One region of the Streptosporangium sp. NPDC000239 genome, then DNA from elsewhere that is predicted to be linked to it. Evidence: riboswitches for the same ligand, from Rfam matches in the RefSeq annotation. Region 1 holds a riboswitch; each other region holds the start of a gene.
What was found. Region 1 has a riboswitch for cobalamin ahead of cobN (cobaltochelatase subunit CobN). Riboswitches for the same ligand answer to the same signal wherever they lie in the genome.
Positions count from the first base shown of each region.

Region 2: another riboswitch for cobalamin. It lies ahead of metE (5-methyltetrahydropteroyltriglutamate--homocysteine S-methyltransferase); the one in region 1 lies ahead of cobN (cobaltochelatase subunit CobN).
Region 3: another riboswitch for cobalamin. It lies ahead of ABT340_RS17890 (ABC transporter substrate-binding protein); the one in region 1 lies ahead of cobN (cobaltochelatase subunit CobN).
Region 4: another riboswitch for cobalamin. It lies ahead of ABT340_RS16615 (ribonucleoside-diphosphate reductase subunit alpha); the one in region 1 lies ahead of cobN (cobaltochelatase subunit CobN).

Region 1 covers NZ_JBEPEI010000036.1:7,134-14,537, forward strand. Annotated here, with positions in the region: gene cobN (cobaltochelatase subunit CobN) at 1-3,339, opposite strand, end outside; cobalamin riboswitch at 3,453-3,651, opposite strand; gene cobG (precorrin-3B synthase) at 3,671-4,978, shown strand; gene ABT340_RS41680 (precorrin-8X methylmutase) at 4,975-5,601, shown strand; gene ABT340_RS41685 (precorrin-2 C(20)-methyltransferase) at 5,598-7,124, shown strand; gene ABT340_RS41690 (cobalt-precorrin-6A reductase) at 7,112-7,404, opposite strand, start outside.
Region 2 covers NZ_JBEPEI010000001.1:921,941-929,344, forward strand. Annotated here, with positions in the region: gene ABT340_RS04170 (sigma-70 family RNA polymerase sigma factor) at 38-727, opposite strand; gene ABT340_RS04175 (hypothetical protein) at 1,312-1,869, opposite strand; gene ABT340_RS04180 (CBS domain-containing protein) at 2,016-2,450, shown strand; gene ABT340_RS04185 (dsRBD fold-containing protein) at 2,518-2,775, opposite strand; gene ABT340_RS04190 (hypothetical protein) at 3,223-3,651, opposite strand; cobalamin riboswitch at 4,001-4,230, shown strand; gene metE (5-methyltetrahydropteroyltriglutamate--homocysteine S-methyltransferase) at 4,360-6,660, shown strand; gene ABT340_RS04200 (AMP-binding protein) at 6,705-7,404, opposite strand, start outside.
Region 3 covers NZ_JBEPEI010000006.1:145,971-153,374, forward strand. Annotated here, with positions in the region: gene ABT340_RS17870 (IclR family transcriptional regulator) at 1-670, opposite strand, end outside; gene ABT340_RS17875 (M20 family metallopeptidase) at 759-2,078, opposite strand; gene ABT340_RS17880 (ABC transporter ATP-binding protein) at 2,540-3,319, opposite strand; gene ABT340_RS17885 (FecCD family ABC transporter permease) at 3,319-4,383, opposite strand; gene ABT340_RS17890 (ABC transporter substrate-binding protein) at 4,380-5,366, opposite strand; cobalamin riboswitch at 5,560-5,682, opposite strand; gene alaS (alanine--tRNA ligase) at 5,824-7,404, shown strand, end outside.
Region 4 covers NZ_JBEPEI010000005.1:333,036-340,439, reverse strand. Annotated here, with positions in the region: gene ABT340_RS16620 (ribonucleotide-diphosphate reductase subunit beta) at 1-836, opposite strand, end outside; gene ABT340_RS16615 (ribonucleoside-diphosphate reductase subunit alpha) at 871-3,090, opposite strand; cobalamin riboswitch at 3,242-3,441, opposite strand; gene ABT340_RS16610 (Bug family tripartite tricarboxylate transporter substrate binding protein) at 3,446-4,468, opposite strand; gene glmS (glutamine--fructose-6-phosphate transaminase (isomerizing)) at 4,572-6,392, opposite strand; gene ABT340_RS16600 (hypothetical protein) at 6,404-6,679, opposite strand; gene ABT340_RS16595 (N-acetylmuramoyl-L-alanine amidase) at 6,833-7,404, shown strand, end outside.

The DNA of each region.
Region 1 (7,404 bases):
GTCGACGGTCGCGGCCAGCTCGAAGGCGCCCTTGTAGCCGTGCCTGCGCATGGCGGCCAGCCAGCGCGGGTTGACCACCCGGGCGCGGAAGATCCTGGAGGTCTCCTCGGACAGGGTCCTGGTGCGGACCGCGTCGGGGCGGGTGCTGTCGCCGACGTAGGCGGCGGGGGCCCTGCCGGTGAGCGCCCTGACGGTGGCGACCATGCCGCCGTGGTACTGGAAGTAGTCGTCGGAGTCGGCGATGTCGTGCTCGCGGGTGTCGACGTTCTTGGCCGCGACCGCGATCCGCCGGTAGGCGGCCTCCATGTCCTGCCTGGCCGGGACCCCTTCGACACCCCTTCCGTAGGCGAAGCCGCCCCACACGGCGTACACCTCGGCCAGGTCGGCGTCGTCGCGCCAGTTGCGGCTGTCGATCAGCGGCAGCAGCCCGGCGCCGTACGCCCCGGGACGGGAGCCGAAGATGCGCATGGTCGCCCTGCGCTCGTCGCCGTGCTCACGGGTGTCGGCCAGCACGTGCGCCCTGACGTAGTTGTCCTCGTCCGGTTCGTCCAGCCCGGCGGCCAGCCGTACGGCGTCGTCGAGCAGGGCGACCACGTGCGGGAAGGCGTCCCTGAAGAAGCCGCTGATGCGGACGGTCACGTCGATCCTGGGCCTGCCCAGTTCCCCGGCGGGGATCGCCTCAAGGCCGGTGACCCGCCGCGACGCCTCGTCCCACACCGGGCGCACGCCCAGCAGCGCCAGCACCTCGGCCACGTCGTCCCCTGCGGTGCGCATGGCGCTGGTGCCCCACACCGACAGGCCGACCGAGCGCGGCCAGTCGCCGTGCTCGGAGCGGTAGCGTTCGAGGAGTGATTCGGCCATCGCCTGCCCGGTCTCCCAGGCCAGCCTGCTCGGCACGGCCTTCGGGTCGACCGAGTAGAAGTTGCGGCCGGTCGGCAGCACGTTGACCAGCCCGCGCAGCGGCGACCCGCTCGGTCCCGCCGGGACGTAGCCGCCGTCGAGGGCGTGCAGGATCGCGCCGATCTCGTCCACGGTGCGCGCCAGCCTGGGGACGACCTCCTCGGCCGCGAACCGCAGGACACGCCCGACCTGCTCCCGGTCGCCGCCCGTCACGGACGCGGCGACCTCGGCCGTGGCGGCCGGGTCCCAGCCGCGTTCCTCCATCGCCTCGACCAGTGACCTGGCCTCGGCCTCCGCCTCGTCGACGCCCAGGCGCCCGGCGGTGCCGTCCTCACGCAGGCCGAGCGCCTCGCGCAGGCCGGGCAGCGCCATGCCGCCCGCCCACATCTGGCGGGCGCGCAGGATGGCCAGCACCAGGTCGACGCGGACGGCACCCTGCGGGGCCGCGCCGAGCACGTGCAGGCCGTCGCGGATCTGGACGTCCTTGACCTCGCACAGCCAGCCGTCCACGTGCAGCAGGAAGTCGTCGAACTCGGCGTCGTGCGGACGGTCCTCGATGCCGAGGTCGTGGTCGAGCCTGGCGGCCTGGATCAGCGTCCAGATCTGCGCCCGGATCGCGGGCAGCTTGGCCGGGTCCATCGCGGCGATGGAGGCGTGCTCGTCGAGGAGCTGTTCAAGCCTGGCCATGTCGCCGTAGGTGTCGGCGCGGGCCATCGGCGGGACGAGGTGGTCGACCAGCGTGGCGTGGGCGCGGCGCTTGGCCTGGGTGCCCTCGCCGGGGTCGTTGACCAGGAACGGGTAGATCAGCGGCAGGTCCCCGAGGGCGGCGTCGGGGCCGCAGGAGGCCGACAGGCCCGCCGACTTGCCGGGCAGCCACTCCAGGTTGCCGTGCTTGCCGACGTGCACCACGGCGTGCGCGCCGAAGCCGTCGGACAGCCAGCGGTAGGCGGCCAGGTAGTGGTGGCTGGGCGGCAGGTCGGGGTCGTGGTAGATGGCGATGGGGTTCTCGCCGAACCCCCGGGGCGGCTGCACCATGACGACGACGTTGCCCGCGCGCAGCGCGGCCAGCACGATCTCACCGTCCGGGTCGGCGGAGGTGTCGACGAACAGTTCACCGGGCGGGGGTCCCCAGTGCTCCTCGACCGAGGCCCGCAGGTCCTCGGGCAGCGTGGCGAACCACGCGGCGTAGCGGGAGGCCTTGATCCGCACCGGGTTGCCCGCGAGCCGTTCCTCGGTGAGCCAGTCGGGGTCCTGGCCTCCGGCGGCGATGAGGGCGTGGATCAGCGCGTCGCCGTCCTGCCCGGTGACGCCGGGCAGTTCGTCCTCGGCGCCGATGTCGTAGCCGTGCTCGCGCATCGCGGCAAGCAGCCGCACCAGGCTCGCCGGGGTGTCGAGGCCGACGGCGTTGCCGATCCTGGAGTGCTTGGTCGGGTAGGCCGACAGCATCAGCACGATCCGCCGCTCTGCGGGCGGGACGTGCCGCAGGACGGCGTGCCGTACGGCGATGCCCGCCACGCGGGAGGCCCGCTCGGGGTCGGCGACGTAGACGGTCAGGCCGTCCCCGTCGATCTCCTTGAAGGAGAACGGCACCGTGATGATCCGCCCGTCGAACTCGGGGATCGCCACCTGGGTCGCCGCGTCGAGCGGGGAGAGGCCGTCGTCGTTGGCCTCCCAGGCGGCCCTGCCGCCGGTCAGGCACAGGCCCTGCAGGATCGGCACGTCGAGTTCGGCGAGCGCGCCGACGTCCCAGGCCTCGTCGTCGCCGCCCGCGGACGCGGTGGCCGGGCGGGTGCCGCCCGCGGCCAGCACGGTCACCACCAGGGCGTCGACCGTGCCCAGGGTGTCGAGCAGGCCCTGCTCGGCGCTGCGCAGGGAGGCGCAGTAGACGGGCAGCGCGCGGGCGCCCGCGTCCTCGATCGCGGCGCAGAGCGTCTCGACGAAGGCGGTGTTGCCCGCGACGTGGTGGGCGCGGTAGTAGAGCACGCCGACGACCGGGCCCTCCTCGCGGCGCGCCCGGCGTTCGAGCGCGCCCCAGGCGGGCGTCGGGGCGGGCGGGGCGAAGCCGTGGCCGGTCAGCAGCAGCGTGTCCGACAGGAAGCGGCCCAGTTCGGCGAGGTTGGCGGCCCCGCCGTGGGCGAGGTAGGCGTGCGCCTCGGCGCACACCCCGCCGGGCACGGTCGACAGTTCCATCAGCTCGGCGTCCGGCGCCTGCTCGCCGCCGAGCACGACGACGGGCAGCGGCCCGGCGAGCAGGGCGTCCAGGCCCTCCTCCCAGGCGCGGCGCCCGCCGAGCAGCCGTACGACGACCAGGTCGGCGCCCTCGACGAGGGGAGGCAGGTCCCCCGCGGTGAGCCTGGCGGGATTGCCGAGCCGGTAGTCCGCGCCGCTGGCGCGGGCGCTGAGCAGGTCGGTGTCGGAGGTGGAGAGCAGGAGGATCATTCGCCACGCTCCCCGGCGGGGAGCGGCGCGGCCGTGAACGGCGGTGCGGGCTTGCGGCTGGGGAACGGCGAACAGCGCACAGGGCTTTCCTCCCTCGGGGTCCTCGCCCCGGGTCGTCGTCGGCTACGACGGCTGGAGTCTCCTGGCTCCCGGATCGATGCTCCCCCCGGCCTTCCCGCCCGTTGCCGGACCGTGGCTGGATGGGGTTCGCTCCCCGGTTACAGTGGCGGGACCGCGCCGGATTCACACCGGCTTCCTCCCTTTTGCCGTCGCCAACGATGAGACTACGGCAGCGAGGTCCCCGCAAGAAACTGGAGTTACCATCCTCAGCGTGTCAAAAGGTCACTTCTCCGGACGATCTCATCCCGACGCGTGCCCGGGGGCGCTCCAGGTGCATTCCGCGGCCGACGGCGGCCTGGCGCGCGTCAGAGTGCCCGGAGGGCGCCTGACGGCCCCGCAGCTGCGCGAGCTGGCCTCGGCCGCCGAGACCTGCGGCAACGGCGTCATCGAGCTGACCTCCCGGGCGAACGTCCAGGTGCGCGGACTGGGCGCCGGGGACGCCTTCGCGGCCCGCATGGCACAGGCGGGGCTGCTGCCCTCGGCCACCCACGAACGGGTCCGCAACGTCCTGGCCTCACCGCTGAGCGGCCTCGACGGCCGGGGGATTCTCGACGTGGGACCGCTGACCCGTGAGCTCGACCTGCGCCTGTGCGGCACGCCCGCGCTCGCCGGCCTGCCGGGGCGGTTCCTGTTCGCGCTCGACGACGGCCGGGGCGACGTGGCCTGGCTCGGGGCGGACGCCGCGATCCTGCCGACCGGCCCCGGCGAGGTGGCGTTGCTGCTGGCCGAGGCCGACAGCGGCCTGCGGATGCCACCGGGATCGGCGGTCGCCGCGCTGCTGACCGCCGCCGAGGCGTTCCTGACCGAGCCCGGGGTGCGGGAGGGCCGTGTGTGGCGGATCGGCGAACTGCCCGGCTGCGCGGAGCGCGTCGCCGCCCGGGTCGCGGCCACCCTGGAGACGACCTCCGCCCCCGTACGGCGGGACCCCGTCCCGGCGCCCTCCCACGGGCCCGTCGGGACCGTCGAACAGCCCTCAGGCCTGAACACGCTCGGCGTCACGGCGCCGCTGGGGCGGCTGACCTCCGCCCAGGCCGCCCTGCTGGCCGGCCTGGCCGTCGAGGAGGTACGGCTGACGCCGTGGCGCGGCGTCGTCCTGCCCGGCCTGTCCCCGGCCGCTCTCTCCGAGGTCGCCGGGCGGCTCGTCGCCGCCGGGCTGGTCCTCGACCCGGCCTCGCCGTGGACGGGTGTGACGGCCTGCGCGGGACGGCCCGGCTGCGCGAAGTCACTGGCCGACGTGCGGGCCGACGCCGCCCGCTGGATCGCGGCCGAGAGCGACCCGCCCTCGGCCGTCCCCGCCCGCCCCGGTACGCTCCCGGTGCACTGGGCGGGCTGCGAACGACGTTGCGGCCGCCCGCGAGGACGGGCCGTCGACGTGGTCGCGACCACGACCGGCTACCGGGTCCTCCTGGAGGACAGCGGCTTGGACAGCGGCTTGAACAGTGGCCCGGAAAGCGGCCTGAACTGCGCGGACACCAAGGAGACCACGGCCGCCGTGGCGGCTCTGAGAGGGGAAACGTGACCGACTACGTCCGGGACGGCGCGGAGATCTACCGGCGTTCCTTCGCCACCATCCGCGCCGAGAGCGACCTGGACGGCCTGCCGCCGGACGTCGCCCAGGTGGCGGTCCGCATGATCCACGCCTGCGGGATGGTGGACCTGGTCGCCGACCTCGGCTGGTCGCCGGGCGTGGTCGCCTCGGCCAGGGCGGCCCTGCGCGCGGGGGCACCCGTGCTGTGCGACGCGATGATGGTCGCCTCGGGGGTGACCCGGCGCCGCCTGCCCGCGGGCAACGAGGTGCTCTGCACGCTGGGTGAGCCCGGCGTGCCCGAGCTGGCCGTACGGCTCGGCACCACCCGCAGCGCGGCCGCCCTCGAACTGTGGCGCGACCGTCTCGAAGGGGCGGTCGTCGCGATCGGCAACGCGCCGACCGCGCTGTTCAGGCTGCTGGAGATGGTCGAGGAGGGGGCGGGACGGCCCGCCGCCGTGCTCGGCGTGCCGGTGGGTTTCATCGGCGCCGCCGAGTCGAAGCAGGCGCTCGCCGGGCATCCGGCGGGTCTGGAGTACCTGGTCGTGCACGGGCGCCGGGGTGGGAGTGCGATGGCCGCCGCCGCGGTCAACGCGATCGCGAGTGAGGTCGAGTGAACGACACGTCAGCGGGACGGCTCAGGGGCGTCGGGCTCGGCCCGGGAGACCCGGAACTGGTGACCGTCAAGGCGGCCAGGCTCATCGGGGAGGCGGACGTCATCGCCTACCACAGCGCCCGCCACGGCAGGAGCATCGCCCGCTCGGTGGCGGCGCCGTACCTGCGGGAGGGGCAGATCGAGGAGGCGCTGATCTACCCGCTCACCACGGAGACCACCGACCACCCCGGCGGCTACCAGGGCGCCATCGACGACTTCTACGCCGACTGCGCGCTGCGGCTGGCCGCCCACCTGGACGCGGGCCGCGACGTGGTCGTGCTGTGCGAGGGCGACCCGCTCTTCTACGGCTCCTACATGCACATGCACAAGCGGCTGGCCCACCGCTACGTCACCGAGGTCGTGCCCGGGGTGACGTCGGTGAGCGGCGCCGCGGCCGTGCTCGGCAGGCCGCTGGTCGAGCGGGACGAGGTCCTGACGGTGCTTCCCGGCACGTTGCCCGCCGAGGTCATCGCCGAACGCCTGGCCGCGACCGACTCCGCGGCGATCCTCAAGCTCGGCCGTACCTTCACCAAGGTTCGCGACGCGCTGGCCGAGGCGGGCCGTCTCGACGAGGCGTGGTACGTGGAGCGCGCGACCACCGGCGCGCAGCGCCTGGCCCCGCTCGCCGAGGTGGACCCGGACAGCGTGCCGTACTTCTCGCTGGCGCTGGTGCCGAGCCCGGTCAACTCCGGCCTTCCCGGCACCCACGGTGAGAGCCGGGCCCCGGAGCGCGTCCAGGGCGGCGAGGTCGTCGTGGTCGGGCTCGGGCCCGCCGGGCGGCCCTGGCTGACGCCGGAGGCTCAGGAGGCGCTGGCCGCCGCCGACGACCTCGTCGGGTACGGCCCCTACCTGGACCGCGTCCCGCCGAACCCGCGCCAGCGCCGTCACCCGACGGACAACCGGGTGGAGGCCGAACGGGCGGCGCACGCCCTCGAACTGGCCGCGGCCGGGGCGCGGGTCGCGGTGGTCTCCTCCGGCGACCCCGGGGTGTTCGCGATGGCCAGCGCGGTGCTTGAGGTCTCCTGCGAGCCGAGGTTCGCCGACGTCGCGGTGCGGGTGCTGCCCGGCCTGACCGCGGCGCACGCGGTGGCCAGCCGGGTCGGGGCGCCGCTCGGCCACGACTACTGCGTGCTGTCGCTGTCCGACCTGCTCAAGCCGTGGGAGGTCGTCGCGGACAGGATCAGCGCCGCCGCGCGGGCCGACCTGGTCCTGGCGATCTACAACCCGGCCTCCAGGAGCCGCACCTGGCAGGTCGCGGCGGCCAGGGACCTGCTGCTCGAACACCGCTCGCCGGACACGCCCGTGGTCGTCGGCCGTGACGTCGGCGGCGCCGGGGAGAGCCTGACCGTCACCACCCTCGGCGACCTCGACCCGGCCACGGTCGACATGCGCTGCCTGCTGCTGGTCGGCTCCTCGACCACCAGGGTCGCCGAAAGGAAGGACGGGAGGCGGGTGGTCTTCACCCCCCGCCGCTATCCCGCCTGACCGCCCGCCACGGCGTCCAGCCACGCCGTGGCCTGCTCGACCGTCTCGGCCGCCGGGACCCCGCCGGGTACGGCGGGGCGGCGCACGACGACGACGGGCAGCCCGAGCTCGCGGGCGGCGAACAGTTTGGCGGTCGTCATCCGGCCGCCGCTGTCCTTGGTGACCACCACCTCGACGCGGTTGTCCCGCATGAGGTCGAGTTCCCCCTCGACGGTGAACGGCCCCCGGCTGAGCAGCACCTGGAGGTTGCGCGGCAGCGGCGGCTGGGGCGGGTCGACGG
Region 2 (7,404 bases), on a different contig from region 1:
GCGCAGGTCAGGGCATGACGATCGTTCGGGGCGGGGGTCAGGCGGCCCGGTCGGCGGCGGTCAGGGAGGCGATCAGCTGGGATCTGGCGCGGGCAACGCGGGAGCGTACGGTGCCGACCGGGCAGCCGATCAGTTCGGCGGCCTCGCCGTACGGCACCCCGACCAGCTGGGTCAGCACGAAGGCCTCGCGGCGTTCACGCGGGACCCTGGACAGCAGGTCGGCCAGGGCGACTCCGTCCTCGCGTCCGGGAAGCCCGAGGGGCTGACGGCGTTCGGCCGCCGACTGCCAGTCCGTGAGGTCGGCGAGGAGCGGACGGCGGGCCGCGGACCGGAAGCGGTCGATGACGACCCGCCGGGCGATGGACAGCAGCCAGGTCCGGGCGGAGGAGCGGCCCGCGAAACGGGGCAGGGCGAGCAGGGCCCGTACGAAGGTCTCCTGCGTCAGGTCCTCCGCCGCGTGGGTTCCGGCCAGGTGGGCGACGAAGCGCAGTACGTCCGGGTAGACGGCGCGGGCGAAGGCCTCGACGGTGTCGGGCGCCCCCGCACGCGCGGCCAGCGCGAGCGCCGTCACCTGCTCGTCGGAGAGCCCGGAGAGCCCGGAGAGCCCGGGGGAACCGGAGACGACAGAAGGGCAGGAGGCGGCGGAGGGTTCGGATAAGCCGACAGAGGCGGGGGAGGCGGGGAGGTCCGCTGAGATCGAGGAGACGGCTGGTACGGCAGGAGGCATGGGGGTTCCTTCGACGCTGGTCGAGACGGAGCCGCGGGCGTCAGGGCGTGCTCGCCGGGCGGGCCGATCGACGGCTTAGGGGGATCCGGCCGGGTGAAAGGGCATGCCGGAGGCGGGGGCGGACGTGTCCGGGCACGGTGAAGTGCCCGGACACGTCCAGGCGCGACAGGGAGCACCCCGGACGCGGCCACGCCCGGCCACGGGGAGCGGGGACACGCCCGGGCACGACGCGCGGGGCGCCGTGCACCCGGCTGTGACGAGTGGGCCGGGCCGTGGACGGGCTCGGCGGCGGTGTCGGCTCCCCCCCCGGCTCCCCCTGGCTCCCCGCGGCTTCGGTGAGGGAAGCGGGGCCACCCGGTCACGGAGCCGGGGGGCACCTGGCCACGGAGGGCCCGGGGAACGCGTCCGGCCCCGAAGGACGTCCGGTCCCGGAGGGCCCGGGGAAGCGCCCGATCACGAAGGGCCGGCGAGGACACCCGATCGCGAAGGAGCGGGGAGCGCGCCGGTCATGAGAGGGCGGGAGAACCTCCGGTCGGGGGAGGACTCCGGTCGTGACAGGGGGGAAGGCCCGGGGCCGTGGGGGCTCAGCCGGTGGGGGCGGGCAGGGGTGGGCCGCGGCGCCGTAGCGCGGGAAGGACGTCCCGCCCGCCGTACGGCGTGGCCTCATGGGTGGTCACCGGCCGCCGGACGGGGGCGACCACCTCGGTGGGGACGGTGAGGAGCAGCCGGATCACCGGCAGGCGGCGGCCGTACAGGCGGATCATCAGCCACACCGCGCTCTCACCGCGGTACAGCCACCAGCCGGTGCCCAGCGCGACGGCCAGGTGGACCGCGGTCATGCCGGAGGTGGGATGGCCGTGGTCGCCGAGGATCGTGGTGTGCGGCCCGTGCGCGGCCCGGCTGAACAGCTCGTGCAGCAGGAGCTGCACGCCACCGGTGGCCGTGAGCACCACCTCGGGGCCGCGTTCACGACCGCCGAGCGGGTAGGCGACGCAGAAGGAGACGACGACGCCGAGAATCCCGAGGAACGGCGGGACGAGACCGCCTCCGGCCAGGGCGTGGCCGCCCGCGGAGACCACGGTGCACAGCGTCGCGAAGACGATGGCACGTGGCACGCGAAGCGCCGACGCCGCGAGGGTCACACCCGACATCCTGACATCCGGGTGGCCCGCCGAGAAGGCCGTGATCGTGGATCACAGCCTTTCTCTCCAGAATCGCCCCACTGAATCCGAATTTATCGGGCATAGGGCTATAGAGGCCCACAAACCTACCGTCAGGAGGGGTGACGATGACGAGAACGGAGACAGGCAGGACGGTCCGGGACCTGATGCACCCGGACGCGCGGTGCGTCGGTGAACACGACAGTCTGCGTACGGCCGCGCGGATGATGCGCGACCTGGATGTGGGCGCGCTGCCGGTCTGCGGGGACGACGACCGGCTCAAGGGGATCATCACCGACCGTGACATCGTGATCAAGTGCTGCGCAGAGGGCGGGAACCTCGACGAGACGACGGCGAGTGAGCTCGCCCAGGGGCTGATCTGGATCGACGTCGAAGGCAGCGTCGACGAGGCGCTGACCATGATGGAACGGCACCGGATCAAGCGTCTGCCCGTGATCGAGAACCACCGCATCGTCGGCATGATCAGTGAGGCCGACCTGGCCAAGGGCCTGCCCGACGACAAGCTCGCCGAGTTCGTCCACCAGGTCTACGGCCGGCGGTGAACCGGGGCCCGTCCGCCGGAGTCCGTGAGGGCGACGGCGGGCGGGCCGGTCCGTGCGCGGGGCCCCCTCACCACGAGGTAGGGCCGGTCAGCTGGGCGATGTCCGCCGAGGTGACGCTCATCAGCCTGCCGGACAGGTCGGCCAGCGCCCTGGCGGCGGCGAGCTCGTCGCCGATCTCGGCCACCGGATCGTCGGACGGGTTGCGGCGTGCCCGGCCGATCCCCGCCAGTTCCCCGGCACCCGCGATGGGCAGGACCGCCCTGGCGAAGGTCTCGTCGCCGTCCTCGGTGATGGAGACCCGGACGTCCCACTGCTTGGATCGCATGATCTGAACCCCCGTTCTTCGTGACGGTGGCGGCGCCCGCTCTCCGGGCGCGAAGCCGTCACCTCCATTGTCGGAGCCGTACGGCGTGACCATCAGGGACGAAGGTCCCGCCCTTGGGGGACGGGCTCCCCTAGGACCCGTTTTGCGGATCTTTCCGCCTGCCGCGGTCGCCCAGGCGGCGCCCCGCCGCGTTGTCGCCCCACCCCACGAAAACGCTCCGCGTTTGCCGCGGGGCCCGGGGAGAATCTGTCGCCCATAACTCCGTTATGAGCTCCTCCTCCGCCTCGCGGGGCATCCACCTGGACGATCCTCGCCACGGCGAAGATCCACAAAACAGGTCCTGGGCGGGGCGTCGTGCCCTTGGGAAAACGGGAAACGGGGCGATCCCGTTTCCCGTTTCCCGGCATTCGTTCTCCACGGGCCCGCGACGGGCCCGTCGTGAGTTCTCTAACGCGAGGTGGTGGAAACCGGCAGGCGGGACTCCTCCCGCTGTTCCTCGTGCCCCTCGCGCCGGGGGAGGGTCGCGGCGACGACCAATGTCCCGGCGATCAGGACGACGTTCTTGACGACGAACTCGCCCTCCATTGTGAGCATGAGCGGGTTTCCGTCCTTGAACGCGACACCCGGGTGGAGCACCAGGACCAGGAACGTGCCGAGGAGGTGGAGCAGGAGCACGGGCAGGAACGGGCGCAGCCACCGGCCAGTGAACAGCGCCAGGGCCACCGCGACCTCGAACACGCCCAGGGCGGGCACCACGAACGACGCGGGCAGCGGCACGAAGGACAGGGTGTCGGCGACCAGGGCGCCGACCGGGCTGACGTTCGCCACCTTCAGCACGCCGAACCACAGGAACACCAGGCCGAGCGTCCCTCGCATGATGACCGGGAAACGCCGGTGGAGAATGGCGGCGACTCGCGACTTGACATCGGTTAGGGCGCTTGGTATACGCCCTTGATGGAGATGTGACCCTTTAGTCCGATACATGGTTAACTCCGATGGCTGGGGGGTTTGCCGGGTCTAATATAGCCTGCCCTTTTCTTTCGGAAATTGTAGGAAATGGGGTCTTAGGTCACGGTTGTTGAGTTGCCAAAGCGGGGGACGGAGATTTTCCCGCGACCCGCGAATTCCCCCGTACGGTTTCAGGCGGCCCGGGGCGATGGGAGAACGATCCCGCGAACCCGCCGGCGGGCCCGAATATGGTTGTCGCTCCGCCATCGGATGCGCGTAGGGTTGGGGACGCAGTCGGTTCGCCCTGCCCGCCAGGCAGACGCGTCGTAAGAGGGAACCCGGTGTGACTCCGGGACTGCCCCGCAGCGGTGAGTGGGAACGACCGCCGTCAAACGCACTGGATCCGGCAGATCGGGTCCGGGAAGCGACGGCCACTAGGTGTCAGGGCGAGACAACGGCCCGGACGTGCCCGCGAGTCCGAAGACCTGCCACTGCCCGCGTGCGACCACGCACGCGGTGACCTCGGTGACCTCGCGGGTGGGTCGGCGGCATGGGACGGGCCTGGTGCGCCCGCCTCTCCTTCGTCTCTCCCCTCGGGGCACCGGAGTCCTTTCGTGACTCGCGAAGGAGAGTTCCGTGACCGAGACTTCCTCCCCCACCGTGTACGGCTACCCCCGTCAGGGGCCGGACCGTGAGCTGAAGAAGGCGATCGAGGGCCACTGGGCGGGCCAGGTGACCGAGCGTGACCTGCTGGACGTCGCGGCCGGGCTGCGCGCAGGCAACTGGCGGCACCTGACGGAGGCGGGGGTGCGGGAGGTGCCGACCGGCGACTTCTCGCTGTACGACCACGTCCTCGACACCACCGTCATGGTCGGCGCCGTCCCCCCGCGTCACCGAGCCGTCGTGGAGACGGAAGGCCCCCTGGCGGGATACTTCGCCATGGCCCGGGGCACCCAGGAGGTCGCCCCGCTGGAGATGACCAAGTGGTTCGACACCAACTACCACTACCTGGTGCCGGAGCTGGGACCTGACACCGTCTTCGCCGCGGACCCGGCAAAACAGGTCGGCGAACTGCGCGAGGCCGTCGCGCTCGGGCACACCGCGCGCCCCGTGCTCGTCGGCCCCGTCACCTACCTGCTGCTGGCCAAGCCCGCCCCCGGCGCGGACCCGGCCTTCGAACCCATCGGCCTGCTCGACCGGCTGCTGCCCGTCTACGCCGAGGTGCTCGCCGCCCTGCGCGCGGCCGGTGCCGAGTGGGTGCAGCTCGACGAGCCCGCGCTGGCGCAGGACCGCGACCGGGCGGTGCTCGACGCCGCCGCCCACGCCTACCGTGAGCTCGGCACCCTGACCGACCGGCCGAAGATCCTCGTCGCCGGTTACTTCGACCGGCTCGCAGACGCGCTGCCGGTCCTGGCCAGGGCGCCGATCGAGGGCCTGGGACTGGACTTCACCGGCCCGGCCGCGGCCAACCTGGAGGACCTGGCCCGCGCGGGCGGTCTGCCCGGCAAGCGCCTGATCGCCGGTGTCGTGGACGGCCGCAACGTGTGGATCAACGACCTGGGCGGGTCGCTGGCGACCCTGGCCACCCTGCTCGGCCTGGCCGGCCGGGTGGACGTCGCGCCCTCCTGCTCGCTGCTGCACGTCCCCGTCGACCTCGGGCTCGAACACGGCCTCGACCCGCGGGTCGGCCGCTGGCTCGCCTTCGCCAGGCAGAAGGTCGCCGAGGTCGTCACCCTGGCCACCGGGCTCAGCGAGGGAACCGGGGCCATCGCCGGACGGCTGGCCGCCAACCGGGCCGACCTGGCCTCACGCGAGGCCTCCACGCTCACCCACGACCCCGGGGTCAGGGCCCGCGCCGCCGCGGTCACCCCCGCCGACACCCGCAGGCCCCAGCCGTACGGTGAGCGGGCGGCGGCCCAGCGCGCCCGCCTCGGCCTGCCGGAGCTGCCCACGACCACCATCGGCTCCTTCCCGCAGACCGGGCGGCTGCGGGCGGCCCGCGCCGACCTGCGCGCCGGGCGGATCGACCAGGACGCCTACGACGAGCTGATCGCCTCGGAGATCCGCTCGGTCCTGGTCTTCCAGGAGCGGGCGGGCATCGACGTCCTGGTGCACGGAGAGCCGGAACGCAACGACATGGTCCAGTACTTCGCCGAGCGGCTCAACGGCTACCTGGCCACCCAGCACGGCTGGGTGCAGTCGTACGGCACCCGCTACGTGCGCCCGCCGATCCTGGCCGGGGACGTCTCCCGCCCCAGGCCGATGACGCTGCGCTGGACGACCTACGCCCAGTCCCAGACGGGGCGACCGGTCAAGGGCATGCTGACCGGCCCGGTCACCATGCTCGCCTGGTCCTTCGTCCGCGACGACCAGCCGCAGGCCGAGACCGCCCGCCAGGTCGCCCTCGCCCTGCGCGACGAGGTCGCCGACCTGGAGGCCTCGGGCATCGCCGTCATCCAGGTGGACGAGCCCGCGCTGCGGGAGACACTGCCGCTGCGCGCGGCCGACCGGCCCGCCTACCTGGCCTGGGCGACGGAGGCCTTCCGCCTGGCCACGAGCGGGGTGCGGGCCGACACCCAGATCCACACCCACATGTGCTACGCCGAGTTCGGTGAGATCCTGTCCGCCATCGACGACCTCGACGCCGACGTGATCAGCCTGGAGGCCGCCCGTTCCCACATGCGGGTCGCCGGCGAGCTGGCCGGGGCCGGGTATCCCCGCGAGGTGGGGCCGGGCGTCTACGACATCCACTCCCCGAGGGTGCCGGACGTCGAGGAGGTCGCCTCCCTGCTGCGCGAGGGACTCGGCGGCGTCCCGGCCGGGCGGCTGTGGGTCAACCCCGACTGCGGCCTGAAGACCCGTGGCTGGGGCGAGGTCCGTGTCTCCCTGGACAACATGGTCGCCGCGGCCCGGGTGGTCAGGGCGGAGGCCGGCTGACCCCTCCTCCGGGCCCGGCGCGCGCCGGGCCCGGAGGCTCCCGGTCACGACAGGCGTTCGGCCGCGAGCCGCCGCACCTCAGACCGCACGATCTTGCCCAGCAGGGTTCTCGGGAAGCCGTCCAGGCCCAGGTCCTCGACGGGGACGAACCTGCGCGGCACCTTGAAGGTGCTGACGAACCTCAGCAGCGTCGCGCGCCAGCCGTCGACGCGGGCGACGGCACCGGGCAGCAGCGTGTAGACGAGCACCGGCTCGGCCCCCGTCACCGGGTGCGGCAGCGCCACCAGGACGGCGTCCTCGACGCCTTCGAGGTGCGAGACGACGTTCTCGACCTCGGCGGGGTAGAGGTTCTCGCCGTTGACGACGACCATGTCGTCGAGGCGGTCGACGATCGACAGCTCCCCGCGTTCGTCGAGGCGTCCCAGGTCGCCGGTGCGTATCCAGCCGTCGTCGATCCGCTCCCCGGTGAGGCCGGGGGCGTCCTGGTAACGGGTGAACACGTTGTCCCCGCTCAGCAGCACCTCGCCGCTCTCACCGGTCGCGACGTCCCGCCCGTCCCGGCCGGCCACGCGGACCCGGGAGCAGTCCAGGGGCAGCCCGGCGCTCCTGGGGTCGCCGCTCTTTCTCCCGCGTGGTTCGACCGTGGCGATCGAGGCCGTCTCGGTCATGCCGTACACCTGGTGGACGGGCAGGCCGAAGGTGGCCTCGAAGCGGTGGATCAGCTCGACGGCGAGAGGGGAGCCT
Region 3 (7,404 bases), on a different contig from region 1:
CGCCGGTGTCCCCGAAGACGGGCACGGCCAGGCTCGTGTAACCGAGCCTGGTCTCCTCGGCCTCGACCGCGAGGTGCTCCGCCCTGACCCTGGCGATCTGGGCCTGGAGCAGCCCCGGCTGGGTGATCGTCCGGTGCGTCATGGGGGTGAGGCCGCGCCGTACGACCTCGTGGAAGAGGGCCGGAGGGGAGAAGGCGAGGATCACCTTCCCGGTCGCGGTGCAGAACAGGGGGAGCCGCCCGGCGACCCGGGACTGCTTGCGCAGGCCCCGGTGCACCATGAGCTTCTCGACGTACAGCACGTCGAGGCCGTCGTGGATGGCGAAGTGGACGGTCTCGTGCGTGGCGAGCAGCAGATCCTCCATGTACGGCAGGGCCGCCTCCCGCAGGATCCGCTGCCTGGGCACCCGCTGGCCGATCTCGAAGAGCCGCAGCCCCAGGCGGTAGTGGCTGCCCGCCCGTTCGAGCACTCCCCAGCCGAGCAGCTCCTGGGCGAGCCGGTGCACACTCGCCTTGGCCACCCCGGTGCGCCTGACCAGCTCGGACAGGGACAGGGCGTCGTCCTCGGCCGTGAAGGCCTCGATGATCAGACGGGCCTTGCCCAGGACGGAGTTCATCGCCTCGGCGTTGCCCGGCGTCGATCCGGCGCGGGCGAACGGGAGCACCGTCATCGCAGGGACCTCCCAGGTGGTTCGGAGACCTGTGAGGAGTAGTTTGGTGCGTTCCATTCGAAATAGCTACCCTCTGTGACCGATATGGTCATATGCCCACCTCCGTGCGGGACCTGGTGACCGTGTTGACGGCGACGCGGACCAGCAGCCGGGTGAGCCGCTCCATCTCCCTGACGTCGGCGGTGTTCATCCCCAGGGAGAAGTCGAGCCCGGCGATCTTGGGCATGCCGATCCGCACGGTCGGCACCCCCCGCCCCCGCAGGATGTTGGCGTCGGTGGCGCCGCTGTTGCCGAGGGCCACCTCGTGCGGACGCCCCTCGGCGGCCTCCCAGGCGGCGACGGCCTCACGGGCCACCCAGCCCCCGGGGTCGGAGGCGGTGCCGGGTACGGCGAGCACCATCTCGAACGTCACCGGGGCGCCGGGCAGTTCGGCGCGGATCTCCTCGATCGCGGCGCCGAACTCCCGCTTGGCCTCCATGGGGGTCGTGCGCGGGCTCAGCCGCAGGTCGACGAGCAGCCGGCACGCGGCCGGGGTCACCGCGGCCCGGTACGGCCAGCCCCCCTCGATCGCGGCGACGACACCCTGCGGGGCGACCGTCCCCTCGGTGTGCCGCTCGGCGTACCCGGCGAACCACCGCTCAAGCCGTACGGCCACCTCGCCCGCCCTGGCGACCGCGTTCTCGTACGGCAGGCGGTGCCGTGAGCCGGCGTAGGTGTGGACGCCGTGGACGACGACCTCGAACCAGGCCAGCCCGACCTCCTCCCAGGAGACCGTCCACCCCGGCTTGGCGATCACCGCGAAGTCCGCCCAGAACCCCTGTTCGAGCAGGTAGGAACAGCCGACCCCCTGCCCGACATTGCGCCGTCCGGCGCCGGGCGCCGCGTTGGCGGGCATGCCGCCCGACCCGAAGGCGACCAGCAGGTCCCCGGCCAGCGGCAGCCCGGCCCGGTGGACGGCCTCGGCGGCCATCAGCACGCAGGCGGCGTGCCCCTTCGGGTTGCCCGCGCCGAGCCCGGTCACCAGGTCGCCCTCGACGCGGGCGGCGGGGCGCATGTCGGGGCGCAGCGCGGGGCCGATCCACGGGACGTCCTTGTCCTCGCGGCCGGTGGTCAGCGTGTCGATCGGCGCGTACAGCATGAGGTCGGGGCCGCCGCCGTCGCCGCGCAACCGGCCCCACGCGTTGGCCTGCCGGTCGTCGAGCGGCTGGACGGCCGCCGTGACACCGGCGGCGGTCAGGGTGGCGGCGATGTGCTCGGCCAGGGGGCGCTCGCCGCCGGTGGGGCTGGGGACGTCCACCAGGCCGCGCAACAGCTCCCGCAGCCGGTCACCGGTGACGTGCCGCCAGGTCGCGGCGACCAGGTCGCGCCGGTCCCCGGCGAGTCCGGCGAGCCCGTCGGGCGCGTTCACCGGTTGATCCGGCGGACCTGGGTGTTGACCCGCCTGGTGAGCAGGCGCCACAGCGGCGGCAGCGCCGCGACGACGGCCGCGCAGACCAGCAGGACCAGCAGGGGACGTGGCATGGGGATCTCCTTGACTCGTCCCGCGTGGGACCCCCGGCGCGTGGCCGGGGGTCCCACGCGGGAGCCGTTTCCGCCCTGCCGAGATGATCCGCCGGCCGGAGGGGAACCGCCCATGGAAACGTCCCGCTCAGCGGGACGCCCACACGGAATCGGCGTACGGCGACGCCATGGTGGACCCCTTATCCCGAAATTGAAAGGCGGCGTCGTTCTCCGTACGGGCGCCCCTGTCACGTGGTGAGCTGTTCGAGGAAGGTGAGGGCGAAGAACGCCTCGACCTCCTCGCCACGCTGGCCGTCCCCGAGACCGTCGGCCACACCGTCTCACCGGGCTACTGAGGCGCGGAGCCCCTCACGGCGCGTCCCCCTCGGTGATCAGCGTCACCTGGGGGACGCCCGTCCTCGGATGCGCGCCGACCTCGGCGTCCACCCGGTAGACGTCCCGCAGCAGCTCAGGCGTCAGCACCTCGCGCGGGGTCCCGAGCGCCACGATCGCGCCGCCGTCCATGACGCACAGGCGGTCGCAGAACGCGGCGGCCAGGTTGAGGTCGTGCAGCGCGATCACCGCGGTGATCCCGAGCCCGCGCACCAGGCGCAGCGCGTCGAGCTGGTGGCGCAGGTCGAGGTGGTTGGTCGGCTCGTCCAGCACCATCACCTCCGGCCGCTGCGCCAGCGCCCGGGCGATCAGCACCCGCTGCCGCTCCCCGCCGGAGAGCCGGTCGAAGGGCGCGTGGGCCAGATCGGCCACGTCCAGCCGCTCCAGCGCCTCGGCGACGATCGCCCGGTCGGCGGGGGAGTCGCCGTCGAAGGCCCGTTTGTGCGGGGTACGTCCCATGGACACCACGTCGTGGACGCTCAGCCCGAAGTCGCCGCCGCCATCCTGAAGCACCGCGGCCAGCCGGCGGGCCAGCCATCTGCCCGGCATCCGCCACACGTCGTGCCCGTCGAGGAGCACCTGCCCGGCGGTGGGGCGCAGCACCCGGTAGAGGGTCCTCAGCAGGGTCGACTTGCCCGCGCCGTTGGGCCCGGCCAGGCCGAGCACCTCACCGGGGGCCACCTCGAACGTCACCGCGCGCACCAGGTCCCTGCCGCCGATCCGCACCGAGACCTCCCGTACGGCCAGAGCGCCCATCAGGTCCTCCTGCGCATCAGCCACAGGAAGAACGGCCCGCCGACCAGCGCCGTGATGATCCCCACCGGGATCTCCTCGGGGGTGATCAGCGTCCTGGCGACCAGGTCGGCCGTGATGAGGAACGCCGCCCCGAGCAGCGCCGTGGCCGGAAGCGCCCGCCGGTGGTCGGCCCCGACGAGCAGCCGTACCACATGGGGCATGATCAGCCCGACGAACCCGATGGCCCCGCTGACCGCGACGACGGTGCCGATCACCATGGCCACCAGCACGAACAGCGCCGCCCTGAAGCGGTGCACGTCCAGCCCCAGGGAGGCGGCTGCCTCCTCCCCGGCCAGCAGCAGGTTCAGCGGGCGTGAGACGCCCAGCAGGACGACGGTGCCCGCCGTCACGGCCGCCGCGGGCACCCACACCGTCGTCCACGTCGTCCCGGCGACGCCGCCGAGCATCCAGCGGACGGCCGACTGGGCCCGGTGCGGGTCGTCGGAGGTCACCACCAGGAAGCTGGCCGCCGCCGAGAGCACCTCGGCCGTCGCCACCCCGGCCAGCACCAGCCGTACCGTGGTCATCCGCCCGCCGGACCGGGCCAGGAAATAGACCGTGACCAGCGCCGCCAGCGCCCCCGCGAACGCGGCGACCGGCAGTGAGAACGGTCCGAGGAAGGTCAGGCCGAACACCGTCACGCTCACCGCGCCCACACTGGCGCCGGAGGAGACGCCAAGCAGCATCGGATCGGCCAGCGGGTTGCGCACCAGCGCCTGCAACGCCATCCCGCAGACCGAAAGACCGGCGCCGATGACCCCGCCCAGGATCACCCGCGGCAGCCGTACGTCCATGACGACGGTCTCCCTGACCGGGGACCAGACCGGTTCGGCCAGCGCGGGGTGGAGGCGGTGCAGCAGGATGCCCCACACCTGTTCGGCGGGCAGGCTGATCGAACCGGCCGCGACCCCCGCCGTGACCGCCCCGCCGAGCAGCAGCGCGCACAGCGCGAGCGTCAGCGGGTACGGCAGGCCGGGGCGCCGGGTGACGGGCGTCGTCCGGGAGAGCCCGGTCAGGCCGCTCACTCGAACCGGTCGGGGTGGATCTGCCGGGCCAGCGACTCGACCGCCGACGGCGCCCGGACCCCGAGCACGACCGACGACAGCGGCAGCACCGCGAACCGCCTGTGCCTGATCGCCGGAACATCGGCGAGCGCCGGGTTCGACAGCAGGAACCTCTTCTTGTCCTCGACCTTCTCCTCGCCGTAGTCGTAGACGACGATCCAGTCGGGCGCGCGCTCGGCGACCTGCTCGAACGACACGTCGGCCCACGTCTTGTCCACGTCGGTGAAGACGTTCCGCGCGCCCGCCAGCGTGATGATCTCGTCGCCGACGCCCTTGCCCCCGGCGGTGAAGGCGGTCTTGTCGCCGCTGTCGTAGACGAACAACCTGACCGGCTCGACGTCGGCGAGCCTCTCCCTCACCCGCGCCAGGGGCTCGTGCAGCCGGGTGATGAGCGCCTCGGCCCGTTCGCGCACGCCGAAGATCGTGGCGACGTTGCGGATCTCCCGGTCCATCAGGTCCATGTCCACCGGGCCTGATGGGCACTGCTCGACGTTGAGGTAGGTGTCGATCCCGGCCTTGCCCAGCGCGTCGCGGCCGCGGCCCTCCTTCTCGTCGAAGGCGCTGGAGAAACCGCCGTAGACGAAGTCGGGCTCCTCGGCCAGCAGCGCCTCGTAGGAGGGGTACTGCCTGGAGAGCACCTTCACCCCGTCGTAGGCGGCCTGGTACTCGGGCAGGACCTTGTCGTCGAGATATCCGGTGCCGGCCATCGACCCCTGCAGTCCCAGCGCCAGCATCACCTCGGTCGCGTGCTGGTTGAGCGAGACCGCCCGCCGCGGCGGGCGGTCGTAGGTCGTCCTGACGCCGCAGTCGTCGAGGGTGACCGGGAAGCCCGCGACGGCCCCGGCAGGGGCTTCAGCCGGGGCTCCGGAGGAGGTGCCGCAACCGGCCAGGAGCACGGCGCAGGACAGGGCGAACAACAGGGACAGGGGACGTCTGACCGTCACGGACGGTTCCTCTCACGGGATCTGCACCATGGGACGGCCCTGCCGGAAGGTCACGGAACCGGCCAGGAGGTCGTCTCCGGGCACACGTCGGCGCGGAGGGCTCGTGCGGTCGTCGCCACGCGAGGTCATCCATCGGCCGACCCGCTCCTCTCCGGGGAGATCCGCCCCAGTTCGTCGAGGAGGCGACCGCGTGAGTCTCCTGGCTCTCGGGTCGATGCTCGCCCCCGTCTTCCCACCCCGCAGGGGGCGGTGACCTCGTGGGGGTCCGCTCGCCGATCACAGTGGCGGGACCGCGCCGGATTCGCACCGGCTTCCTCGTCCGCGCTCGCCTTCGCCGGTCATCATTGCACGAAGCCGTTGATGCGCTGAAGATGGCCTCCGGTTCCGGCGGCGGCTGTACGATGCCTTGTTGCAACAAATTTGCAATTGCAAAGTCTGGCGGTATTCGGGAGGGCAAGTGCGGACGGCGGAGGTCAAACGGCGGTTCCTTGAGCACTTCGCGGCGGCGGGGCACACCGTGGCCGCCAGCGCGCCGCTGCCCGCCGACGACCCGACACTGCTGTTCGTCAACGCGGGCATGGTGCCGTTCAAGCCCTACCTCCTCGGGCAGCGGACACCGCCGTCCCCCCGGGCGGCCAGCGTGCAGAAGTGCATCCGCACCCTCGACATCGACGAGGTCGGCAAGACCACCAGGCACGGCACGTTCTTCCAGATGAGCGGCAACTTCTCCTTCGGCGACTACTTCAAGGAGGAGGCGATCAGGCTCGCCTGGGACCTGACGGTCAAACCGCGGGCCGAGGGAGGCTACGGCCTCGACCCCGACCGGATCTGGGCCACCGTCTACCTGGACGACGACGAGGCCCACGCCCTGTGGCGGGACGTGATCGGCCTGCCGGAGGCCCGCATCGTACGGCGCGGCAAGGCCGACAACTTCTGGTCCATGGGCGTCCCCGGGCCGTGCGGGCCCTGCTCCGAGCTCTACTACGACCGTGGCCCGGCCTACGGGCGAGAGGGCGGGCCCGAGGTCGACGAGGACCGTTACCTCGAATTCTGGAACCTGGTCTTCATGCAGTACGAGCGGGGCGAGGGCGTCGGCAAGGAGGACTACCCGATCCTCGGCGAGCTGCCCTCCCGCAACATCGACACCGGCATGGGCCTGGAACGCATGGCGGCGCTGCTCCAGGGCGTCGACAACCTCTACGAGACCGACGAGACCCGGCCCGTCCTGGACGCCGCGGCGGCGCTGACCGGAACCAGGTACGGCGTGCGCTCCGGGCCGTCCGCGGCCGAGAGCCACCCCGACGACGTCCGGCTCCGGGTCGTCGCCGACCACGTCCGCACCGCGCTCATGCTGATCGGCGACGGCGTCACCCCCTCCAACGAGGGACGTGGCTACGTGTTGCGCCGGATCCTGCGCCGGGCGATCCGCGCCGTCCGGCTGCTCGGTTACGAGGACCCGGTCCTGCCCGAACTGCTGCCGGTGGCCCGCGACTGCATGGCGCCCTCCTACCCGGAGCTGGCCGCCGACTTCGACCGGATCTCGGCCTACGCCTACGGCGAGGAGGAGACCTTCCGTTCGACGCTGCGCCAGGGCAGCGCGCTGCTCGACCGGGCCATCACCCGGACCGGGGAACGGCTGCCCGCGGCCACGGCCTTCAAGCTGCACGACACCTACGGCTTCCCGATCGACCTGACCGTCGAGATCGCCGCCGAACACGGCCTCGACGTGGACGTCACCGGGTTCAGGGAGCTGATGGCCGAGCAGCGGCGCCGCGCCCGTGAGGACACCCGCGCCAGGAAGACCGGCCACGCCGACACCGGACTGCACCGCGCCCTCCTCGACGAGCACGGCCCCACCGACTGGCAGGCGTACACGACGCTGACCACCGACTCGACGGTCCTGGCCGTGCTCCGCGACGGGGCGCCCGTGGCCACGGCCGTCGCGGGCCAGATCGTCGGCGTCGTCCTCGACCGCACCCCGTTCTACGCCGAGTCCGGCGGCCAGGAGAGCGACGCGGGAACCCTGCACGGCCCGAGC
Region 4 (7,404 bases), on a different contig from region 1:
CGCTGGTCGGCCACGTATTCGAGGTACTGCCGCATCTGGCCGGGATCCATGCCGGACCGGCCCTCGCCGCACAGGTCCTCGGCGAAGGCCAGCTCCGCCGCGACCGCCTCCTCCAGCATCCGGGTGACCTGGGCGCCGAGTTCGTCGTCGAACAGGCCGGGTTCCTCGGCCCGTACGGTGTCCACCACGGAGAAGGCGAACTCCATGTGCATGGACTCGTCGCGGAAGACCCAGTTGGTCCCGGTGGCCAGGCCGCCGAGCAGGCCCCGCGAGCGGAACCAGTAGACGTAGGCGAAGGCCCCGTAGAAGAACAGGCCCTCGATGCACGCGGCGAAGCAGATCAGGTTGAGCAGGAACGCCCGCCGGTCGTCCCGCGTCCGCAGGCTGGTCAGCCCGCCGAGCGAGTCGATCCACCGGAAGCAGAACTCGGCCTTGTCCCTGATCGAGGGGATGTGCTCGATCGCGGCGAAGGCCCTGGCCCGCTCCTCGTGGTCGGGCAGGTAGGTGTCGAGCAACGTCAGGTAGAACTGGACGTGCACCGCCTCCTCGTAGAGCTGCCTGCTGAGGTACAGGCGCGCCTCGGGGGCGTTGACGTGCTGGTAGAGGTTGAGCACCAGGTTGTTGGCCACGATCGAGTCACCGGTCGCGAAGAACGCGACGAGACGGTTGATCAGGTGGCGCTCCTCCGGCGTCATTCTGGCCAGGTCCGCCACGTCGGAGTTGAGGTCCACCTCCTCGACGGTCCAGGTGTTGCGGATGGCCGCCCGGTAGCGTTCGTAGAAGTCCGGGTAGCGCATGGGGCGCAGGGTGAGGTTCATACCGGGGTCGAGCAGCATTCGGAGAATGACCTTTCGGCTTGGGTCACGGGGCCTACTGGCAGGCGTCGCAGTACTCGGGGTTCTCCAGCGAGCAGGCGATCACGTCCTGCTCGGGGAGCGACTGTGCCGCGGTGGCCGGCACAGCGGCTGACACGGTGGTCTGCGCGATGCGGGTGGCCGGACGGGAGCGCAGGTAGTAGGTGGTCTTCAGGCCCGAGCGCCAGGCGTAGGCGTACATCGAGGAGAGCTTGCCGATGGTCGGGGTCGCCATGAACAGGTTGAGCGACTGCGACTGGTCGATGTACGGCGCGCGCGCCGCGGCCAGGTCGATCAGCGCCTTCTGCGGCAGCTCCCACGCGGTCCGGTAGAGCGTCCTGAGGTCGTCGGGGATGCCCGGGACGTCCTGGATCGAGCCGTCCGCCCGCTTGATCGCGTCCCTGATCTGCGGGGTCCACAGGCCCCGGGCCGTGAGGTCGGCGACCAGATAGCGGTTGACCTGGAGGAACTCCCCGGAGAGGGTCTCGCGCTTGAAGACGTTCGACACCTGGGGCTCGATGCACTCGTAGCAGCCCGCGATGGAGGCGATGGTGGCCGTGGGGGCGATCGCGATCATCAGCGAGTTGCGCAGGCCGGTCACGGCGATCCGCTCCCTGAGCGCCGTCCACTCCGCCGAACGGGCGGCCCCGTAGTGGTCGGGGTGCAGCACGCCGTCGGCGGCGCGGGTGTCCCCGTAGGAGGGGTGGCGCCCCCGCTCGGCGGCCAGGTCGCTGGAGGTGGCGTAGGCGGCCAGCGCGATCTCCTCGGCGATCCGGGTCGACAGCTCAAGCGCCCGCGGCGAGTCGAACGGCAGCCGCAGCGCGAAGAAGACGTCGGCCAGCCCCATCACGCCCAGCCCGACGGGCCGCCAGCGCTCGTTGGCCGCGCGGGCCTCGGGCGTCGGGTAGAAGCCCAGGTCGATGGTCCTGTCCAGGAACCTGACCGCGGTGCGAGCCGTACGGCGCAGCCGCTCCCAGTCCACACCGTCCGCGGTGAGGTGGGCCGCCAGGTTGATCGAGCCGAGGTTGCAGACGGCGGTCTCCGCGTCGCTGGTGACCTCCAGGATCTCGGTGCACAGGTTCGACAGGTGGATGACGTTGCCCGGACGGGCCGTCTGGTTCGAGGTCCGGTTCGAGGCGTCCTTGAAGGTCATCCAGCCGTTGCCGGTCTGGGCGAGCGTGCGCATCATGCGGCCGTACAGGGCGCGGGCCGGAACCTGCCTGACGAACCCGCCCTCGGCCTCCGCCCTGCGGTAGGCCTCCTCGAACGCCTCGCCGTACAGGTCGGTGAGGTGCGGGACCTCCTTGGGGTCGAACAGCGACCACATCTCGTCGGCCTCGACCCGCCGCATGAACTCGTCGGGGATCCAGTTGGCGAGGTTCAGGTTGTGCGTACGGCGCGCCTCCTCGCCGGTGTTGTCGCGCAGTTCGAGGAACTCCTCGATGTCGGCGTGCCAGGGCTCCAGGTAGACGCAGGCCGCGCCCTTGCGACGGCCGCCCTGGTTGACGGCGGCGACGCTGGAGTCGAGGGTGCGCAGCCACGGCACGATGCCGTTCGAGTGGCCGTTGGTGCCGCGGATCAGCGAGCCGCGCGAGCGGACCCGGGTCCAGGCGATGCCGATGCCCCCGGCGTACTTCGACAGGCGGGCGACCTGGCCGTAGCGCTGGTAGATGGCCTCTAGCTCGTCCCTCGGGGAGTCGAGCAGGAAGCAGGAGGACAGCTGGGGCCTGCGGGAACCGGAGTTGAACAGGGTGGGCGAACTGGGCAGGTAGGACAGGGTGGCCATGAGCCCGTACAGTTCGGCGGCCTCCTCGACCGTCTCCGACAGACCGCAGGCCACGCGCAGCAGGAAGTGCTGGGGGCGTTCGAGGACCTTGCGGGTGCTCGGGTGGCGCAGCAGGTAGCGGTCGTAGACGGTGCGCAGCCCGAAGTACTCGAACCTGTCGTCGGCGGCCGGGTCGACCAGCGCGTCGAGGGCGGCGGCGTTGGCGGCGACGAAGGCGGCCAGCCCGTCCTGCAGGAGCCCCGCGCCGTGGGTCGCGGCGATCGACTCGGAGAAGGTCGTGACGCCGTGCTCGGCGGCCTCCTCGGCGATCAGGCCGGTCAGCAGCCTGGCGGCGGCCCTGGAGTTCTCCGGGTCGGTGATCACCCGGGCCGCGGCCTCCTCGATCGCCCGCCTGCGATCGTCCGGCGAGTGCCCGGTCTTCTCCGCCTTCTCGGCCAAGGTCTGTGTCACGTGCCACCCCTCGTGCAGGTAATCCCCGTACGGCTCACGGAGCAGGGCGCGCGTCAACGGGCGGCTCCCGGGCACGCCGGACCGCCTCGTCCCGCGGCTCTCCCTCGAAGCCCTGGACAACTCTCGTGCCGAGCGGGGACCTGGTCGGTCCCCCCTCCACACACCGCGGGCAGGTCTTCGGACTCACGGGCGTGACGCGCGCTCCTACCGGCCGTCGCTTCCCGGGCGTGGTTCACCCAGTGCTCAGTTGACGGCTTTCGTTCCCGTTCACCGCTGCGGGGCAGTCCCGGTCTCTCACCGGGTTCCCTGTTGCCTCGCCCTCGTGGGCGAACCAGCGACGACCAGGATCCTACATCTAGTGCCGCCTGACGCAACCACCCCAACAGTTTGTGTCGGGGATGCTCAGCAACCCGAGCTCGTTGAGCACCGCGCGGGTACGGCGGGTCTCCGTGACCAGCCACCGGCGGAAGTCGTCACCGCTCAGGTACGCCCGGTGCCAGCCGTTGGCCGCGCACACGGCCTGCCATCGGGGCGAGGCGTCGATCCGGTCGCACAGGGCGACCGCCCCGTCCCGGTCGCCGGGGCTCATGGCCCGGGGACCGAGCACCCCGCACCAGTCGGCGTACTCCAGGCGCACCTCCCGCTCCATCAGCGTCGGCGCGTCGATGCCGTCGATCCGCTCCCCCGAGGAGACCGCGAGCGGCATCAGCCGGCCCGTGGCGATCTTCGGCAGGAGGGAGCCGGCCGAGCCGAGGAGCGCGGCCACCCGCCCCTCGTGCAGCGCCTCGACGGCCTCCGACTCGGTCGGGTAACCCGCGTACTCCATCAGCCTGACGTCGACGCCGAGGCACTTGCCGATCATGCCGTAGAGCACGTGGTCGGAGCCGCCCTCGGCCCCTCCCCCGACCACCAGCCGCGCCGGGTCGCGGCGCAGCGCCGCGACGAAGTCCTCGAAGGTCCGCAGCAGGGAGTTCGGGGAGACGGCCAGGACGGACCAGTCTCCGGCCAGCCTGGCCAGCGGGGTCGAGGCCGCCAGCACGGAGTCCGCGTCGGCGGTCTCGCCGCCCGCCAGCATCGGCACGCCCGCCAGGAACACCCGGCCCTCGCGCGCGAAGGGGCCCCCGACGGCGGCGGCGAACGCGGTCAGGGCGGCCATCCCCTGGGCGCCCGCGCCGCTCACCTCGACCGCACCGGCCATCCTCTCGCCGGTCAGGATCGCGGCCAGCGCGTGGGCGGCCTGGTCCCAGCGCCGCCCGCGGACGACCGGCGCGACGATGGTCAGCCTGCGCGCCCACCCCGCACCGGGGCCTCCCATGTCACCGCAGCCCCCGGCGACCATGACCCCCAGCGCGAGCGCGAGGAATCGCCTACGGTGCATAAGCGTCCCTTCCGCCGAGATCCCCCAGATCTCTCGATACCCTACGTTGCAGATATGTCACTCTCTGCACCGCAATTGGGGCATCAGGGATGATGGTCCGCGCTCACTCCACGGTGACGCTCTTGGCGAGGTTGCGCGGCTTGTCCACGTCGCGGCCGAGCGCGACGGCCGCGTGGTAGGCGAACAGCTGCAGCGGGATCGACAGCAGGATCGGGTCGAGCTCGATCTCGTTCCTGGGCACCACCAGGCAGTCGTCGGCCAGCCGGGGATCGGCCTCGCGGTGCCCGACCATGAGCACCCGCCCGCCGCGCGCGCGGATCTCCCCCAGCGTGGTGAGGTTCTTGTCCAGCAGCTCGTCGTCGGGGACGACCGCCACGGTCGGCATCTCCGGGCCGATCAGCGCCAGCGGCCCGTGCTTGAGCTCGCTGGCCGGGTAGGCCTCGGCGTGCACGTAGGAGACCTCCTTGAGCTTCTGCGCGCCCTCCCTGGCCACCGGGTATCCCCTGACCCTGCCGACGAACATCATGCTCGGCGAGCCGGCGTACTTGCCGGCCAGCTCCTTGATCCGGGGTTCGAGGGCGAGGATCTCCCCGATCTGGCCGGGCAGCGCGCGAAGGCCCTCCACGATGCGCCGGCCGTCGGCGGGCGACAGGTCGCGCACCCTTCCCAGGTGCAGGGCGAGCAGCGCGAAGGCGACCGCGGTCGAGGTGAAGGCCTTGGTGCTCGCCACCGAGACCTCGGGGCCCGCGTGCAGGTAGAGACCGCCGTCGACCTCCCTGGCGATGGCGCTGCCGACGGTGTTGACGATGCCGAGCACCCGGCCGCCCTTGCGCTTGAGCTCCTGGACGGCGGCCAGGGTGTCGTAGGTCTCCCCCGACTGGCTGATCGCCACGTAGAGGGTGTCCGGCTCGACGACCGGGCTGCGGTAGCGGAACTCGCTGGCGGGCTCGGCGTCCGACGGGATGCGCGCCAGCTCCTCGATGAGCTGGGCGCCGATCTGACCCGAGTAGTAGGCCGAGCCGCACCCGATGATCTTCACCCGGCGGAAGGAGCGGCTCTCCCGCGCGTCCATGTTGAGCCCGCCCAGATGGGCGATGTGGAAGCGGTCGTCGAGGCGCCCGCGCAACGTCCTGGCGACCGTCTCCGGCTGCTCGGAGATCTCCTTGAGCAGGTAGTGCTCATAGCCGCCGGTGTCGTAGTGCCCGGCCTCCCAGTCGACCGTCAGCGGCTCCTTGGCCGTCTCCCGCGCGTCGCTGGAGAAGGTGTTGAAGCCGTCGGCCTTCAGCACCGCGAGCTCGCCGTCCTCCAGGTGCACCACCTGGCGGGTGTAGCGGACCAGCGCGGCCACGTCCGAGGCGGCGAACATCTCCTTCTCGCCGATGCCCAGCACGATCGGGCTGCCGTTGCGCGCCACGACCACCTCGCCGGGGCGCCGGGCGTCGACCACCGCGACGCCGTAGGTGCCGACGACCCGCTTGAGCGCGGCACGGACCGCCTCCGCCAGCGAGTCGGTGTCCTCGACGGTGCGGGCGATCAGGTGGGCGAGCACCTCGGTGTCGGTCTCCGACAGGAAGACCGCGCCGTCGGCCTCCAGCTTGGCCCGCAGCTCGTCGGCGTTCTCGATGATGCCGTTGTGCACGACGGCGACGCGCTCGTCGGCGGACAGGTGCGGGTGGGCGTTGACGTCGCTGGGCGCGCCGTGGGTCGCCCAGCGGGTGTGCCCGATGCCCAAGGTTCCCTTGAACCTGGCGGGCATTACGGCCGCCAGGTCGGCGACCCTGCCCTTGACCTTGCGCATCTTCAGGCCTCTGTTGGAGACCACCACGCCGGCCGAGTCGTAACCGCGGTACTCAAGGCGCTGCAGGCCCTCAAGCAGGATGGGGGCCGCGTCCTTCGGCCCCACGTAGGCCACGATTCCGCACATCTGACCGCTCCTTACCCGTAGACGATCCGGCGCAACTGGCGCAGGGACAGTTCCGGTGCGGCGACACGGCGGGAGCTCAGCTCGGCGGCGATCCTGGGAAAGATCGCGTCGTTGACCAGCCCCCTGGACTTGAGCTCGGCGTGACGCCGCCGGACGAACTCCTCGGTGGGCTCGGAGAAGTAGGCCAGCACGTCCGCCACCACCCTCGCGGCCTCTCCCGGACCGAGCGCGCTCGTCCGGGTCAGGTGGGCGATGAGGTCCTCGTGGGGATGCCATGCCGTCGACACAGAGGAGGACCATACGCAGCCATGTTGGCGTTTACCAAGTTTTCTGCCCGATTCCGGGCAGGAAAGATTGCCGTGGATCTCCCTCCGCCCGGCCATAAGACGGTCCGCGACCACCCATAACTCTGGGTAGTGATCACGCCGGAAGGGAACCTCATGCGCCGTCTGCCGGGGATATCGATCGTCGCCGCCCTCTCAGTGGCGGCTCCGGCACCCGCCTGGCAGCCCCCGCCGTACGGCTCCGCGTCCCCTGCCGCCCCCGCGAGCCTGCGGGAGGCCTTCACCCGGGCGGCCGGAGAGTACGGCGTGCCGGAGAACGTGCTGCTGGCCGTGTCCTACCTGGAGTCCCGCTGGGACGTCAACGGCCGGCTGCCCAGCGTCGCGGGCGGCTACGGCCCCATGCACCTGGTCGACGGCCGGGCCGTCACCCGGGCCTCCACAGGGAGCGGCGTCCACCGGGACGCCGAGGGCGACCCCCGGGGCGACGAGAGCAGGCCGTACCGGGTCGGGACCCGGGACGTGGCGCCCGCGCCGCCCGAGGACACCCTGCGCCGGGCCGCCGAGCTGACCGGGATCGACCCCGGTGTGCTGCGCGCGGACCCGGCCGCCAACATCCGGGCCGGGGCGGCGCTGCTCGCCGACCACCAGCGGCGCTCCGGAGGAAGGCCGGACGCCGGAGCGGCCGGTTGGTACGCCGCGGTCGCGCGGTACGCGGGGCCCGGTGAGAC